DNA from 4 places in the Vreelandella gomseomensis genome. Region 2 is predicted to be linked to each of the others. Evidence: predicted binding sites of a transcription regulator. Region 2 holds the regulator's gene; each other region holds the start of a gene.
What was found. The regulator FliA, encoded in region 2, starts transcription of late flagellar genes. The targets are predictions, from matches to a motif close to CTAAAGTTNNNNNNNNNNCNGCCGATA.

Region 1: the regulator FliA is predicted to act here: its motif matches at 2,002-2,028, upstream of QC815_RS14870 (FliC/FljB family flagellin).
Region 3: the regulator FliA is predicted to act here: its motif matches at 1,784-1,810, upstream of QC815_RS00545 (MbtH family protein).
Region 4: the regulator FliA is predicted to act here: its motif matches at 2,072-2,098, upstream of QC815_RS04230 (flagellin N-terminal helical domain-containing protein).

The regions. Positions count from the first base shown of each region.
Region 1 is NZ_JARWAI010000012.1:57,411-61,508, reverse strand. It holds gene fliD (flagellar filament capping protein FliD) at 1-245, shown strand, start outside; gene fliD (flagellar filament capping protein FliD) at 473-1,873, shown strand; gene QC815_RS14870 (FliC/FljB family flagellin) at 2,102-3,289, shown strand; gene QC815_RS14865 (O-linked N-acetylglucosamine transferase family protein) at 3,379-4,098, shown strand, end outside.
Region 2 is NZ_JARWAI010000006.1:225,960-230,057, reverse strand. It holds gene flhF (flagellar biosynthesis GTPase FlhF) at 1-1,423, shown strand, start outside; gene QC815_RS10020 (hypothetical protein) at 1,420-1,977, shown strand; gene QC815_RS10015 (flagellar protein FlhE) at 2,067-2,450, shown strand; gene QC815_RS10010 (RNA polymerase sigma factor FliA) at 2,482-3,183, shown strand; gene QC815_RS10005 (motility protein A) at 3,261-4,079, shown strand; gene QC815_RS10000 (OmpA/MotB family protein) at 4,085-4,098, shown strand, end outside.
Region 3 is NZ_JARWAI010000001.1:139,409-143,506, forward strand. It holds gene QC815_RS00535 (4'-phosphopantetheinyl transferase family protein) at 57-767, opposite strand; gene QC815_RS00540 (thioesterase II family protein) at 745-1,485, opposite strand; gene QC815_RS00545 (MbtH family protein) at 1,475-1,720, opposite strand; gene QC815_RS00550 (FecR/PupR family sigma factor regulator) at 1,948-2,154, opposite strand; gene QC815_RS00555 (RNA polymerase factor sigma-70) at 2,286-2,798, opposite strand; gene QC815_RS00560 (ABC transporter substrate-binding protein) at 3,922-4,098, shown strand, end outside.
Region 4 is NZ_JARWAI010000003.1:29,504-33,601, forward strand. It holds gene QC815_RS04225 (BCCT family transporter) at 1-1,177, shown strand, start outside; gene QC815_RS04230 (flagellin N-terminal helical domain-containing protein) at 1,182-2,003, opposite strand; gene folK (2-amino-4-hydroxy-6-hydroxymethyldihydropteridine diphosphokinase) at 2,152-2,583, opposite strand; gene QC815_RS04240 (SDR family oxidoreductase) at 2,743-3,489, shown strand; gene QC815_RS04245 (hypothetical protein) at 3,788-4,098, opposite strand, start outside.

The DNA.
Region 1 (4,098 bases), on a different contig from region 2:
TAGACACCCGCGTTGAGCAGTTACTTGGCAGCAGCGGTGCCGTTCAGGGGGCTATCACCAGCAGTGAAAATATCGTCGACTCTCTAGGTGATCGCTATACCCGTATGGAGCAAGACATCGGCCGAACCATTGAGCGCTACCGCACCCAGTTTGGCCAGCTAGACGGCATGATCGCCGAGATGAACCAGACCAGCAGCTACCTCACCCAGCAGTTTGCATCCTTGGATGCCCAGCTTGGCCGCTAGCATACGTTAATTCGCCCAGCCCACTTAAAAATGCCTGCCCTTGCGCAGGCATTTTTGTGCTCACATCGCCTGAACAGGGTAAGCTAACCAAATGAACTAATAAAAAAGCGTTAAAGCTAGCGCCTTTTTGGCCGATTACTCTAACCATCAAAGATAGAAAGGTGCTGAGGTGGGCCGATGTCCGCTCCCAGCCCAGTGGGTTTAGCCTTACAATCGAGGAACCTGGTATGGCGACGATTACCTCTCTTGGGATTGGCTCCGGCCTTGACCTGAACGGCTTGTTGGATCAGTTGAAAGATGCCGAACGCGGCAAGCTTGCACCGATTACCCGTCAGCAAGCGCAGCAGGAAGCCAAAATCTCTGCTTACGGCAAAATTCAGACGTCGATGGACGCGCTGCAGGATGCGGTAGGCGCGCTTAGCGACCCCAAGCTTTATCAAAGCCTGTCGGCCAACGTGCGCGGCGATGAGATTTCCGCAACAACTGATGCCGATGCGTTACCTGGCAGTTACCGGGTTGAGGTGACTGACCTGGCGACGGCGGGTACTCTGGCTTCACAGCGCTTGGTGGGCACAGAAAGCGATGCTGCCCTCGACATGGGCGGCGCCACCCAGTTACGGCTCGACTTTGCTGGCTTGGATAGCGTTAATATCGACGTGGCGGCGGACAGCAGCCTGGAAGATATTCGCGACGCGATCAATGCCAACGACGCTGCAGGTGTCAGCGCCAGCGTTATTTTCGATGGCGAGGGCTACCGCCTGGCGCTTAGCTCAAAAGAAACCGGACTTGATGCGTCGGTTACCGGATTCAGCTTTGTGGATGCTGCTGGCGCAGCCGTGGCCACGCCTCCCTTTGCCAGCGACACCCAGGTAAGTGGTCAAGATGCCGCGCTGACCGTCAATGGCATCGCTATTACTAGTGCCAGCAACACGATAGAAGACGCCATCCAGGGAGTGACCCTGGATCTGGGTGAGCTAAACCTGGGTACAGGTGAAACTGCCAGCAGCACAGTGAACGTCGAACGTAACACTTTAAAAGTACGCGAAGCCATTGGTGATTTTGTCGAGGCCTTTAACGATGTAAAGAACACCATTGGCACCGTGACAAAATTCGATAGCGAGACGGGCGAGGCGGCTGAACTGGTCGGCGACAGCTCCGTGCGTACCATTGAAAACCGGCTGCGCTCTGTACTTAGCGGCGGTGTGGCAGGCGGCGAGTTCTCCACGTTAACCCAGCTCGGCATCACCCTGCAGCGCGACGGCACGCTGGAAATGGACGATGACACCATCAGCGGCTTGGCCAAGAATAGCCCCGATGCGCTGAGCGACTTTTTCACCGGCGTGGAGGGTGATGAAAACTCGGTGGGGCTGGCGAGCATCCTTAGTACCACGCTTGAACAGCTGATGAGCAAAAACGGTACTCTGGGCAACGCCATCAGCGGTGCGGAAAACCGCATCGATAGCCTCGGTGAGCGCTATGAGCGCATGGAAAACACCATCGAACGCACCATCTCCCGCTACCGCACCCAGTTCGGCCAGTTGGATGCCATGATCGCGCAGATGAACAGCACAAGCTCCTACCTCACCAAGCAGTTTGAGGCCATGGATGCTCAGCTAGGCCGCGATTAACCACCGTAAGTCAGTAGAAAACGAGTAGTTAATCACAGGGCCTTTTGGCCCTGTGTTGGCTTCTACGCAACCTTTTCAGTGCATCAGCATATTTCTACCTCTCTTTTGCAATTTTTTAGCATCCAGCCCTAAAGGTTTTCCTCGCCGAGCCGTTAGTAAATATAACGGCACACAAGGTGGCCGAAAGCAGGCCTCAGGGCCAGTGTCCAAAGCAAGGAGAATCACACCATGTCAGTGATCAATACCAACATTACCTCGATGATCGGTCAGCAGAACCTGAACCAATCTTCGAATGCTCTGCAGACTTCCATGGAGCGTTTGAGTTCTGGCCTGCGTATCAACAGTGCCAAGGACGATGCGGCTGGTCAGGCTATTGCCAACCGTATGAGCGCGCAAATCACCGGTTTGGGCCAGGCTCAGCGTAACGCCAACGATGGTATCTCCATCGCACAAACCGCTGAGGGTGGTTTGAACCAGGTTAACGATAACCTGCAGCGTGTACGTGAGCTGACCGTCCAGGCCGCTAACGGCACCAACAGCCAGGACGACTTGAACTCTATCCAGGCAGAAATTGATCAGCGCCTGACAGAGATTAACCGTATTTCTGACGAGACTGATTTCAATGGCACGCTGGTGCTCTCTGAAGATCAGCAAGTTTCCATCCAAGTAGGTTCTGAGGACGGTCAAACCATCAGCGTCAACCTGGAAGAAATCAACGCCGAAACACTGGGCCTTGATAGCTTTAATGTTAACGGCGCTCAGGGTACGGTAGCCGCTGCGACAGCTTCTAATTTTGAAGATGCTTACGGCGATTCCACTGGTATTGTTGACTCTGAGGTTAGCGATTTTGGTGCTGATCTCGCGACTAATTTGGGCGTTGCCGCTGGCTCTGTTACTGCAACTACTGCTGATGCTTTCGTTGATGAGGGTGGTAACTGGTACGCACAGGTTCAGGTTAGTGCCGCATCTGAAGCCGAGTCTCGTACTCTCGCTGCGCAGGGCATCAACATTGCCAGTGGTGCTTCGGTAACCTTCAATGTTGCGCTTGATCCGCAAGATGCCGATGTAACAACCAACACCACAGCTTCATTTACGGTTGACGGTACTGAGCTCACCGCTGCAAGCCTGCTGACGGGTGCTACCAACAACCCGCTTGGCGAGCTTGATTCCGCGCTGTCACAGGTGGATAACCTGCGCTCTGACCTTGGTGCGATTCAGAACCGCTTTGAGTCTGCCATCACCAACCTCAGTACGAATGAGACCAACCTGTCTGCTGCGCGCTCACGCATCGAAGATGCTGATTACGCAACAGAAGTGGCGGACATGACCAAGAATCAGATCCTCCAGCAGGCAGGTACATCCGTACTGGCCCAGGCTAATCAGCTGCCGCAGAACGTACTGTCGCTGCTGGGCTAAATGTAGCCACATCGTAAGAGTGCTAGACTATATAAGGCTGCCGATTGGCAGCCTTTTTACTGGTTGAGATTTGAGTGGGTGATAGGTCTATGAGCAAACAAGCGGCAAAACGCTTCGAGAAGCAGATTAAAGAGGCTCAGAAGCTGGTGGCCAAGCAGCCTCAAAGCGCTCGATATCGAAGAAGTCTTGGCGTTCTGCTCACAGACAAGGGAGAGCTTGAGAAGGCAAAAGTCGAGCTGGAAAAAGCGATTAGTCTAGAAAGCAGTGACTTCGAATCTTATTCCGTACTGGGTAAGGTGCTGTATAACCTTGGTGATTATAACGCTGCGATCGATTGCCTTAAAAAGTCTCTTTCCATCAAGCCCGGCTTTCATAAGTCAGCGCATTATTTGGCTTATCTGCTTTACAATAGCAATAAGCCCAAAGAGGCGTTGGAGTATATAGAAGAAGCCTGTAAAAATCAGCCAAGAAATGCTGGCTACTTGATAAGTTATGGTAATATTCTAGAAGCTCTGCATCGCTATGAAGAAGCGGCAGAGAAGTTTAAAAAATCTTTAGAACTGGAGTCCGATAAGTACTACGCATGGAATAACCTGGGCAATATCTACAAGCAGCTTGGTAGAATGGAGGATGCGCTTCGCTATTATGACCAGGCATTCAAGGTTAATCCTGGTTCAGATATTGCCTACTCAAATAAGATAACGACGCTTCATTATATACCAGGATTTTCGCTTGAAGAAATAGCTAAAGAATGCAGGGCGTGGGATAGTTATTTTAATAAGAAAACGCCTGTCAGGGCAGAGCCCTCT
Region 2 (4,098 bases):
GGTGATCATCGATACCGTGGGGATGAGCCAGCGCGACCAGCGGGTGATCGAGCAGATCGCTCATCTGCAGGGCGGTCGCTCCAAGGTCAGGCTGGTGCTGCTGCTCAACGCCGCCAGCCAGCCTGAAACCCTGGAGGAAGTGGTGCTGCGTTATCGACAGGCCGCTCGGGCCGCCGGCGCTGAGCTTGATGACTGCATCATCACCAAGCAGGATGAGGCCGGCCGGCTGGCGCCGATACTCGATATCGTCATGCGCCATGGCATGCGCGTGCTGTTTGGCGCCTACGGCCAGCAGGTTCCCGAGGATATGGCCCTGGCCGACCCCGCCGCCCTGGTGGATCAGGCACTCGATAGCGCCGTGACCAGCACCACGAACGCCCCGGCCGCAACGGCACCGATCAGCATGCCGCGCTGGTCGCGGGATGTATTGGGGCAGGGGCGCCGCCTGTCGTCGCTGTTTGCCCGGCTGCGCGAACGCATGGTGGGCTTCGAGCGTCTCGAGGGCGTCTGGGACATCGCCAATCTGCCTGGCGTACTGCAGGATCAGCGCCTCGATGCGCTGCTCCAGGGCTACCCGCCGCCCCAGCGCATGCTGGGTATGGCCTGGTCGCCGCGGCGCAACGAACGCGGCTGTGACTGGGCGATGCCCGATATCGGCCTGGATGCCGATGGCGCCTGGATGGCGCTGCCCTGGCTCCAGCACCGTCAGCCCGCTGGCTGGCAGCCGCGCATGGCCACCTTCAGCGAGCGCGACGGCGTCGCTGTTCACCTGCTGCCGGCATTACCCGACGGCGACACCCTGAGTTGGTTAGAGCACCAATACCTGACCTGGGTCAGTCTGGCCCCCCCGGCATTGCGGGTACACTTGCACGGTGAACGCCATGCGCTGCGCCAGCTGTTTGCCGAAAGCACCCTCAATCATCACGTCAAGGTGCGTTTTCGAGGCCAGCCAATGACGCTGTGGACTGCCTATGTCGAAGTCAGCGATGCAGCCGGGCGGGCGCTGCTCGCTTGGTACGGCGAAGTGCGCGACCCGGAAAGCGCCAAGGTGGTGACCCGCCGCTACTGGCTGACCCCCGCGCGTCTGGGCAATGACGTCTTGAGCCTGCTGGTGACCCAGCTGCAGAGCGAAGGGCTGGCAGCGCTGACGCGACGCGCCTGGCAGCAGTTGAAAGACGCCGACAGCGGCGAGGTCAGCCCCGAAGTGCGCTTGCTGATGGCCAGCGGCATCGCCGCAGTGGCGGGACATCTGGACTGTGCCGACGATGAAGCCGCCGTGACACTGCACAGCGATGTATTGAACCTGCTGTCAAGTCGGCGGCGTCGCCGTGACACGGCGCTGCTCGATGCGCTGGTCTATGCCTTCATGGCCCGGGACGCGATTCGCCAGCTGGGCAGCGTCAACCGTGAGGGCTTGACATGAGCGCTCAGGATCAAGCCGCCGGGCTGCGCAAATGGGCGGATCTGCAGCGTCAGCAGCGCGGCGATGAAGCGCCTCCCGAGGCGGTAGATGCCCCTGGGCCCATGGCCTATCAGGAGCCCATCGTGCCCGGCGCGGCCGCGATGACCCCGCCGGTGACCCCGCCGGCGCCCAAGACGCCTCTGATGGTGGTCGGCCTGCCCGCTGATGAACCGGCTCAGGTACGCAAGGTCAGCGCGCGTCTGGGTCAGTGGGCCGCCCTGGGGCGCGCCTGGGCCAAGGATCCCGCCGACTGGGATATCCGGATCGTGATGCCGGACGCCCCAGCGCTTGCCGAGCTGAGTCAGACACATCGGCGCTGGGCGCTGTGGGTGAGCAGCGATGCCGAGGCATTCGGGCGCATGTATCATGTCGTCAAGCAGCTTCATCAGCACAATGGCCCGCAGCGCTTGCTGGCGCTCCACGAACCGCACCTGCCCAGGCAGGGGCTGTTGGAAAACCTGCGCCAGGCGGCGGATCGCTATTTCGGGATCGAGCTGCTGCTGTTGGCCCGCTGACCCCGGCGAAGGCCGGTAAAGCGACTAATAAACGAGGCTTATTCGCTCATGAAAAGGAATGAAGCATGCTAGGCTGGTGGCGTCATGCAATGGGTCTTATGGTATTCGTCCTGGCTTTCGGCTCCATGGCGCAGGCGGCGCCCGGCAGCTGGGTCGCTCAGGTGCCGGGCCTACTGGTGACCATGAGCGACCGTGCCAGCCGCAGCGATGAGGTTCGCCCTCCCGCAGGCATGGTCGCGCAGTCGGCGGTTATCGGGCGTATCCAGTGGCAGTACCAGCATGCCCCGGGCGCCGCACTGCGGGCCTGGCTTTGCCATCCCGAGCGCTGCGTGGCCCTGTCCGGGATGCGCGGGGAAACCCGCGCCTTGTCCGGACTGAAGGCGACAACGCCGCTGCATTTTCAATTTGTGCTGCGGCCAGGACAGCGGCCCGTCAGCGTCAAAGGGCTGCAGATGATTATAAATTACCAGTGAGTCAAAGGTGGTTTAGCCGCGAGGCAATAGGATGTACACAGCACAAGGCAGGATCAAACAAAGTGAGCTGATGACGGAGTACATGCCACTGGTAAGACGTCAGGCCTTGACGCTGCAGGTCAGGCTACCCGCCAGCATCGAGCTGGACGACCTGATCCAGGCGGGCATGATGGGGCTGCTGGAGGCGCTGGGCCGTTTCGATGCCACCCAGGGGGCTACCTTTGCGACGTTTGCCAGCCAGCGTATCCGCGGCGCCATGGTGGACGAGCTGCGCACCCGTGACTGGCTGCCGCGCAGTGTCCGACGCTCGGCCAGGGCCGTGGATGAAACCGTCCGGCGACTCGAGCAATCGCTGGGCCGCGCCCCTGAAGAGGGGGAGATCGCCGAGGCGCTGGCGATGTCGCTGGGGGACTATCAGCAGCTGCTCCACGATACCAACAGCGGTCAGCTACTGCCCTTTGAAGAACTGGTGGCCGACGGCGCCGAACCCTATAATCGCGAGATCGGGAGTTCGCCGTTCGACCACCTACTTGATGCCCAGCAGCGGGAAACCCTGGAGGCCGCCATCGAGGCGCTCCCCGAGCGTGAAAAGCTACTGATGGCGCTTTACTATCAGGAAGAGCTGAACCTCAAGGAAGTCGGCGCCGTGCTTGGCGTCACGGAGTCACGCGTCTCCCAGTTGCACAGCCAGGCGGTCAGCCGCCTGCGCGCAAAGTTGAACGACTCGGCGTAGGTGTCTACCGCCGGCGGCGCAGCTTCCGGCCATGATGCTACTTTAACGCCTGGATTAATGCTTTAAGGAGCACCCCCATGAACCCATCGACGCTGATTGGTATTCTCGCCAGCATACTGCTGCTGGTAAGCGTCCTGTTTTTTACCGCCGAGTCACCGGGGAGCTTCCTCAATGTGCCGGGGCTGGCGATCGTGGTGACCGGCACCCTTGCGGCCACCTTCATCAGCTACCCGCTCAAGGAAGTGCTGCGTGTCGTACGTCTCGTCGGGCTCGTATTCCGCCGTGAAAATACCTACGTGCGTGACGATATCAATGAGCTCGTGTCCATGTCGCGGCTGTGGTTCAAGGGCGATGTGCGCGCCGTCGAGCAGGAGCTTGAAAACACCCGCAATCCCTTCCTGCGAACCGGTATTCAACTGGTCATTGCCAACACCAAGGAAGACGAGATCTTCGACATGCTGCGCTGGCGCATTGCGCGCCTCAAGGCGCGAGAGCACGCCGAAGCGCAGATCTTTCGTACCATGGCGACCTATGCCCCGGCGTTCGGCATGATCGGCACGCTGGTGGGTTTGGTGAACATGCTCGAGGTCATGGACTCCGGCAACCTGGACGTGATCGGGCCGCGCATGTCCGTGGCGCTGCTGACCACCTTCTATGGCATCCTGCTGGCCAACCTGGTGTTCAAGCCGATTGCGGTGAAGCTTGAACGGCGTACCGAAGAGCGTCTGATTACCATGAACATGGTGCTGGAAGGCATTTCGCTGATCACCAAGCGCCGCCTGCCGTCGTTCATCGAAGAAACGCTCAATTCGTTTGTCGCCAACTATCACGACGAAATCCGCGAGCCTGACGTCAAGAAGCCGCGTACCTCAACCAGCGCCGCCGCCAAAGGGTAGTCACTATGCTAGATGGGCA
Region 3 (4,098 bases), on a different contig from region 2:
TTAGTGTTGCGCTTTGGCTGTCCATTATTGATCTCCTAAAAAGTCATTGAGTAGCGTTAACCTTGGGCATAGCCTTGATCGCTATAGCCCGAGTCGAGATAGCTTGTGTCGACATAACCCAGGGCAGCGGCATAGCCACTTGGCGCTGGCAGCGGCCATGCCTGCAGAGGTGATGACACGGGAAGCGAGTGCTCAAGGTGATAGGTGTTCGGTTCTGAAGAGGACGTAATAGAGAGCGACTGCAGATGATCGGTAATCCCAAGGCCCAGGGTTTTGAGCACCGCCTCTTTGACCACCCAGCGCTCCATAAAGGGGAGATTGGCGCCGCTAATGTGATCACGCTGCTCGCTAGGCGATAGAACCAACCCATGCAACGGCGCCAGTTCGTCCTCGGGTCGGCGACGCTCAATATCGACCCCCACCGCGCCGCCGGGAGCGAGCGCGATCAGGGCGACATGGCCAGAATGGGAGACATTGAAGGCAGGCCCCTCAGCGTTTTCCAGCTCGGGCTTACCGTAGGCGTTTTGAGTAAACACCAGCTTTTCTGGCGCTATACCGGTGTACTCAGATAGCAGACGCCGCAGAGCAGCGCGTGTTGCCATGGCCCGGATGGCATCGGCGTGATGGCGAAACTGCTGGGCACGCTGCCACTCGGCTCGGCTCAGCAGTTGATCGTCGTCGTCGGCCACCGGGGCATTCAGGTCGAGCGCCAGGCACCAAACCTCAAGCCCCTCGGGCACCCCTTCAGCTAACCGCAGGCGCTGCATGGGGCACCTCCTCAAGCCGCCGGGTCAGCGCACGTTCTATGGTCTCCAGCACTTGCGCTTGCTGCTGGCGAATAAAGAAGTGGCCGCCTTCGAACCAGTTTAAAGAGAACGCCCCACCCGCTTCCCGCCGCCACGCTTCCAGACGCTCTTCCTCGATATCGTCTTCACGCCCAGCGAGTACCTGTAGGGGGTAAGCAAGCGGCGACCCGCCGCGATAGCGGAAACTGCGGCAGAGGCGATAGTCCGCTGCTAATACGTCCAGGGTAAGGCGCAGCAGTTCAGGGCTTTCGAAGACTTCCTCAGGAGTGCCGCCCTGTTGGCGCAGATCCGCAATCAAGGCCTTATCGTTATCAAGCCCCGCCAAGCGTTCTGGGTCGCGCATTGAGGGCGCCGCGCTGCCTGAGGCGAATAACATCCGTGGCTGAGGGCGCCCCACATCGCGCAAGCGTGCCGCCATGCCGTAGGCCAGCAGCGCCCCCATGCTGTGGCCGAACAGGGCAAAATCACCGCGCATCCGTGTTGCCTGCTCTTCGCACAGCCGCACCACCTGGGTCTCGAAGTCGTCGATAAGCGGCTCACCCAGGCGCTCGCCACGCCCAGGCAATTCGACGGGATACACCTCGACCCAGGCGGGCAACTGGCGCTTCCAGCGCAGATACATGGTGGCGCTGGCCCCGGCGCAGGGCAGGCAGAGCAGCCTTAAACGTTTAACCGGCATTCACCTGCTCCGCCTCGGCACTAGCTTGCTCATCCATCCACTGGCGCAGTGACAGTGGTCGCATATCGGTCCAGGTCTTTTCGACGTAGTCGAGGCAGGTTGGCTTATCGCCGAGCACACCGGTATCCGTCCAGCCAGCAGGAATCGCTTTCCATTCCGGCCAGAGGGAGTACTGCTCTTCGTGGTTGACTAATACGCGGAAGACAGCATCTTCACGATCAAAACAGCTTGTCATGGGTAGAACCTCACCGTTTCCTAAGGAATGAGAAATAAAACGCAATTGCTTCTCATTACTTAATGACGTGTGAGGAACCAGAAAATTTAATGTCGGGAAGGAAAAAATAGAAAGAATGCGGGCGGGGGCTAAACGGCTCTAGCGCTTAAAAACATGAAAGGCGTCAAACCATCAAGGAGGAAAACCAGGGGCACAAAAAAACGGAGTGGTTAAAAAGCAGCGAGTTATCAGTTGCGCTCATCACTGCGCGGAATCATCCCCGTGAGCAGCCAAAGCTGTTCTGCTTCATGAAATACTCGGCGATGCTGGGAAGAGTCTGCCAACCATGCATTCAGCGCTTCGCGATCAGCGTCGCTCAACGTCTCTTCATGCTCTCGCATCAGCCAGTCAATAGCAGTTTGCCAAACGGCATCGTCGCCGCTTTCATTATCCATCGTTACTGTCAAACCTCGCTATTGCTGTCCGCTCAATACTTGCCTGGGGAAGCGTCTAGGCTCTTCGACGCTATAGCCATCTGATGACAGTGTAACAAAGCGACAACAAAGGAGGCATAACTAAAGTGGGCTTACCGCCCTTGCAACGACCGACGGCAATGGGTAAGCGCATCGCGGATCATAAAGTTAACCGATGTGGTGGAAACCTCTAATTGCTGGGCCACTTCCCGCTGGGTATGGCTTCCCGAACGGTAGAGTTCAAAGGCACGGCGGGTCCGCTCAGGTAGCTCATCCAACGCTTCAACCACCTGGGCCAAGGCCTGGCGATCAATGGCAATCACCTCAGGCGAATGCGAAGCGCAAGAGGTGTTATCTCCCTCCTCTTCTTTTGCAAACAATGCAGACTCAAAAGCGGAACGGCGACAGCGGTCAATGGCGAGGTTACGCACTACCCGTGACACGTAGGATATGGGCTGCTTTACCTCAAAAAGGGTGGTTGCTTCTGAAATTTTAAGATAGGCATCCTGTACAACATCATCGGCTTGATCAGTATTGCCCAATACTTTTGCGGCGACACAGCAGAGCCGGGGTCGCTGATTAACGAAGATATCCTCTAACTCAGCATTCCACGACTGGGTACCCACGGTTTGGCCTCCTGCCTTGATTAACACCACGGAATAAATAGCAATAGTTATTATTTGCGTTAAATGGCAGTAAGTCAATCGGTGAGCGCCAACCCACTTTTGATAAGGATATGCTTGTTGTTACCCAGCGGCACATAGACGCCACCGCCTTGAGAATCGCCAGTAGCCCCCAACCACCATCTCTATGAAATGCTCAACAGCGATGCCTACCCACAGATGACATCTTCCCTGATTTTCAGGGTAACCGCTCCCACGATATTCTCGGTAACCTGAGCTTCCAACTAACCGAAAACCAGACGCTTGACCTCAAGGCCTAGCTGTATGAATCCGGCTATGAAGACGATAAAGGGGTCTATTTTCCCAATCTGACCTCGTCGACGCCCAACTTGCGAGAGGCTGAAATCCATGATGGTTTCTCGGCCGACCGGGAGCCGAAAACCGACCGCCGCATGCTCAACGCCAACTACCATCATGCGGATTTCTTTGGGCAGGACCTGTACCTTCAAGCCTATCATCGTGAAGAGGAATCAAGCTCCCATCCATTCCCCTACCCGGATGATGATGGCAACTATTACTTAACCACCTCCAAGCAGAACACCCCCTCAGCGGGCTCGAGACGCTGATTTCATCGGCCATCTGCGATACCGTCATCCTGGATTGTGGTCTGGATATCGACCGCGAGGAATTCAATGCCAGTGCGCTTTCGCCCCGCTTTCATATGCGGGGCTTTTTAATGGATAGGACGACGACAGCCGACGTTCTCCCCTCTTATCACCCAATAAACAAGAAGTCTCCGCAGCATAGCCTTTCTTCTCCAGGCTCACGCGATATTGACTTCGCCTTGATACTATCCATAATACAAACAAAAATAATTAATATTCGCATAAAAAGACATGTTAATGTTTGGAGATTATTCGTGAATCACCTCACTTCTTGCAAGCGGAGGCTCGCGTTCCTGGGATGCCGAACAAGGCAAACGTCATCCTCAACGTCAATCTCGTTACAGCCTATGCTTACACAAGCCACTTAAACCAGCTCTCGCCATGGGGTGACTATCGCCTCAGTGATGTCGGTCTACCCAGGCTGAAACTGGGTGTTGGTATACGCTCTATCCGTGGTGACGATGGCACTTCTTTATCCGCAAAACACAGGCATGATTTTGGCATATCAAAAAAAGACGTTAGATCGCTCTGTACGTCATAAAAGCATGGCCTTATTGATCGCGTTGCTCATCAGTTTCTTAATGAGTAACGCATCAACGGCCAGCGATGAAAACCACATAGCGCCCTTGGCAACGTTT
Region 4 (4,098 bases), on a different contig from region 2:
CACGCCGCCCGCGTTCGACAGCGAAGCGGGTACCCCGGAGGCCGTCGCCAACGCCTTGGCGCAGTCGTTCAACCACTGGGGCTTTCTGGCCTGGGCGGTATTGGGGTCGCTGTCGGCGATCGTGCTGGCCCACGCGCATTATGTGAAAGGCCAGCCGCTTCAGCCGCGTACGCTGCTCTACCCGGTACTTGGCGAACGCCTGCTGCGTGGGCCGCTCGGCGGCGTGATTGACGCGTGCTGCGTGATTGCCCTGGTGGCCGGCACGGTGGGACCAATCGGCTTTCTCGCCACCCAGGTCAGCTTTGGGTTGCACGAACTGTTCGGCCTGCCGGAGGGCTATACCGGCCAGCTGATCATTCTGGCGGCGCTGGGCGGTCTCTATGTGCTGTCGTCCATGAGCGGCATCCACAAAGGCATTCAGTTGCTCAGCCGATTCAACGTCATGCTCGCCCTGACGATTGGCGCGGTGATCTTTGTATTCGGCCCCACCCTGTTTCTCGCCAACAGCTATATGGCGGGGCTGGGCACCTACATGAGCGAGTTCTTCACCATGGCGACCACCACCGCGGATACCGCCCCGGACTGGTGGATGCAGTGGTGGACGGTGTTCTTCTTTGCCTGGTTCATCGGCTACGCCCCGCTGATGGCGATCTTCGTGGCGCGCATTTCCCGAGGCCGTACCATTCGCCAGATGATTATCGCCGTGGCCGTCATTGCGCCGATCGCCACCTCAGTGTGGTTTACCCTGCTGGGCGGTTCGGGCATTTACTACCAGTTAACCGGCGCCATCGAGCTGACCGAGGCACTGAACAATTTCCAGTTCGATGTGGCAACCTTGACCGTGGCCCAGGCGCTGCCCGGGGGCACCTGGATGGCGCTGGCGATCCTGCTGTTGACCACCATTTTCGTGGCCACTACCGGTGACTCGATGAGCTACGCCATTGCCGTGGTCGGTGCCGGTCACGACGACCCAAGCCCCTATGTGCGCGCTTTCTGGGGCATCGCCATGGCACTGATGGCGGCGGTACTGCTGAACATGGGCGCCGGGCAGATCAGCGCGCTTCAGCAGTTTATCGTGATCACCGCGATCCCGGTGTCGTTGATATTGCTGCCCACGCTGTGGAACGGCCCTCAGGCGGCGTACGCCATGGCCAGGGAGCAGGGCATCATCCAGTAACCGCTTAGCGCCCTTCCAGTAGCCGCAGCACCAGCTGCGGCTGCTGGTTGGCCTGGGCAAGCATACGAATGCCCACCTGCTGCAGCAGCTGCGCGCGCAGCAGATTGGACACTTCTCTTGCATAGTCGGCATCCTGAATGCGCGACTGGGCGGCAGAGGTGTTGATAATGCTGTTATTGAGGCCATCAATGACGCTCTCGAAGCGATTCTGCACGGCGCCTAGGTAGCTACGCTGACGATCAATGCGCTTGATGGCGTCATCCATCGCGGCCAGCGGGCTGTCGGTAGCGCTGGCATCATCGAGCACACTGAAGTTCTCAAGCCCTAGTGCCTGAACGCCCATGCCTTCAAGACGCACCGCAATGCTGTCCCCTGCGTTCGCGCCCACCTGAATATTGAGCGATTTATCGCTGTCGACCAGCCCGATGCCGTTGAAATTGCTTTGCTCGGCCACCCGGTCGATTTCTTCCAAACGCTGATCGATCTCGGTCTGAATGGATTCAAGGTCGCTTGGGGAGTTAGTGCCGTTGGCGGCCTGGACGCTGAGCTCGCGAATGCGCTGCAGGCTGTCATTGATGACATCGAGCGCACCTTCAGCCGTTTGCACCATTGAAATGCCGTCGTTGGTGTTGCGAATCGCCTGATTCATACCGCGCACCTGCGCGTCCATGCGATTGGCAATGGCCTGCCCCGCCGGGTCATCCTTGGCGCTGTTGATGCGCAAGCCGGAGGACAGGCGCTGCATGGCCGTTTGCATCGACTGCTGGCTCGCGCGCAGATTGTTGATTACCAGCAACGACGTCAGGTTGGTCGCAAGACTGATCACGGTGGTTCCTCGTAGAGCTGCCCTTTTGCCGGCGTCGCTGAACGCAGCCCAACAGGCAGTCATATTGTTATCGGCTGAACGCCGAAAACCTCAAGTCTTACGCTGGAAATATATCGTCATCCGGCAAAGCAGCTTCATCAACCGACGCTTAGGCAGAAGCGCGTCCGGTGGCCGCCAGCAGCTCGTCCACCGGCACGCGGACGTAATCCTGATGGAGATAGCCGTCGTCCACCAGCTCGCCGTTCCAGGCCACGATATCAAGGTCCATGGTGCGCGGTCCCGACTTGATCGGCCCACGCACCCGACCCAGCCGGTCTTCGACGTCTTTCAGATAAGCGCGAAAGTCGCTCATCGTCAGACGCGTGCGCACCAAAAGGGCAGCATTGAGAAAGTTGGGCTGCTGCTGATAGCCGACCGGCGTCGTGACGATCTCCCGGGAGCGCCCCACCAGTTCGCACTCGTTGTCCAGTATGTCGAGCGCCTCGGCGGCGTGCCGCTCGGGCTCGATGTTCGAGCCCAGTGAAATCACGCATTCATTGAGCGAGGTGTCGGGCTGGGCGTATAAAGGGTGCAGAGACATGGCGAGCTATCCTTGAGCGGGGCACTGGTGAGACATTAGCCTAACGCCCTGCGCTACTTGTGCAAGTGCTGTACAATTTATTGACAAACGCTGCCCTCACGCAGACAGTCGTTATGATTCCAAACCTTTGACCACCGTATCACGATGAGGATCGTTTCAATGAGTACACCGGCAGCACTGGTCACCGGCGGCGCGACCCGCCTGGGACGCCATTTCGCTGAATCGCTGGCCGCCGCAGGCTACGATATCGCGCTACACGTCAACCGCTCCCGCGAGGAAGCCGAGGTGGTCGCCGAGGGCATTCGCGCTCAGGGTCGAGCATGTGAGCTGTTTGCCTGCGATTTTCTGCAAGACGACGTCGGTCAGCTGATCGAGCAGGTCACCCAGCGCTTCCCGCAGCTGAGCGTGCTGCTCAACAGCGCGTCGGCGTACGCACCCGCGCCGCTCGCCGAGACTGACCTGGCCATGCTGGAAACCCAGTTCAGGGTCAATCTGTTTACGCCACTGCTGTTGACCCGGCATTTCGCCAACGCGGTGGAATCGGGCCAGGTGATCAACATCATCGACAACAAGGTGGCCTATCACCAGTACCCCTACGCGGCCTACCTGCTGTCCAAGAAGAGCCTCGCGGAAATGACGCGCATGGCGGCGCTTGAGTTTGCGCCACGTATCCGCGTGAACGGCATTGCCCCCGGCGTGGTACTGCCCGCCTCTCAGCGCACCAGCGACTATATCGACTGGCGGATCGAGGGCATCCCGGTCGACCATCAGGGCGCACCGGATCACCTGGTGCAGGCACTCCATTACCTGCTCACTAACGACTTTGTGGCCGGACAGATTCTGTACGTCGATGGCGGCGAATCGATCAACCTGGTGGGCCGCCACTCGGAAAACTATCCCGGTTAATACCCTTATCGAGTACCGAGAGCAGTCCCTGGTGATTGAGTCATTTTCTAGGCAGGACTCGGTTCATGTGTGCTGCTCCCGGATGCCCCTGGCAGGCTGCCAGGGGCATCGCCCTTTGCCGCCAGATCAGGCCCCGTAAGCGGCGGTATATTCATTGATACGGCACTTCCCCTGGCCGGACGTGCAGGGGACTTTCACTCCCAGAAACAGCGTCGATCAAGGCGCTACGCGCCATACTTGGCGCACAAAGCAAAAAGCCCCGTCAAAACGGGGCTTTAAAAACGGACAATTTAATTATCTACTCAGCGTCTTGTGACGCATCATCTTCAACGGCTTTTTTGTTACGTCGCCCCTCAAGCACGCGAGGAGCTACAAATAGCGCCACCATGCCAAATAAATCGAGAGTACCAATGATTCCCGCTGCAAAAGCACTGTAGGGAGCGATCAGAACTGCTGCAATCAACCCAACAAGCGCGATGGTGACACCACACAACTGGCCTCGGCGATCCTTTAAAATACTACCGGAAAGGCCAGTTTTATTCATTTCGTGAACGTGTTTCTGATCATCAACTGCCATCTGAACGATGGCTTTGCGGGTTTCTTCATCGA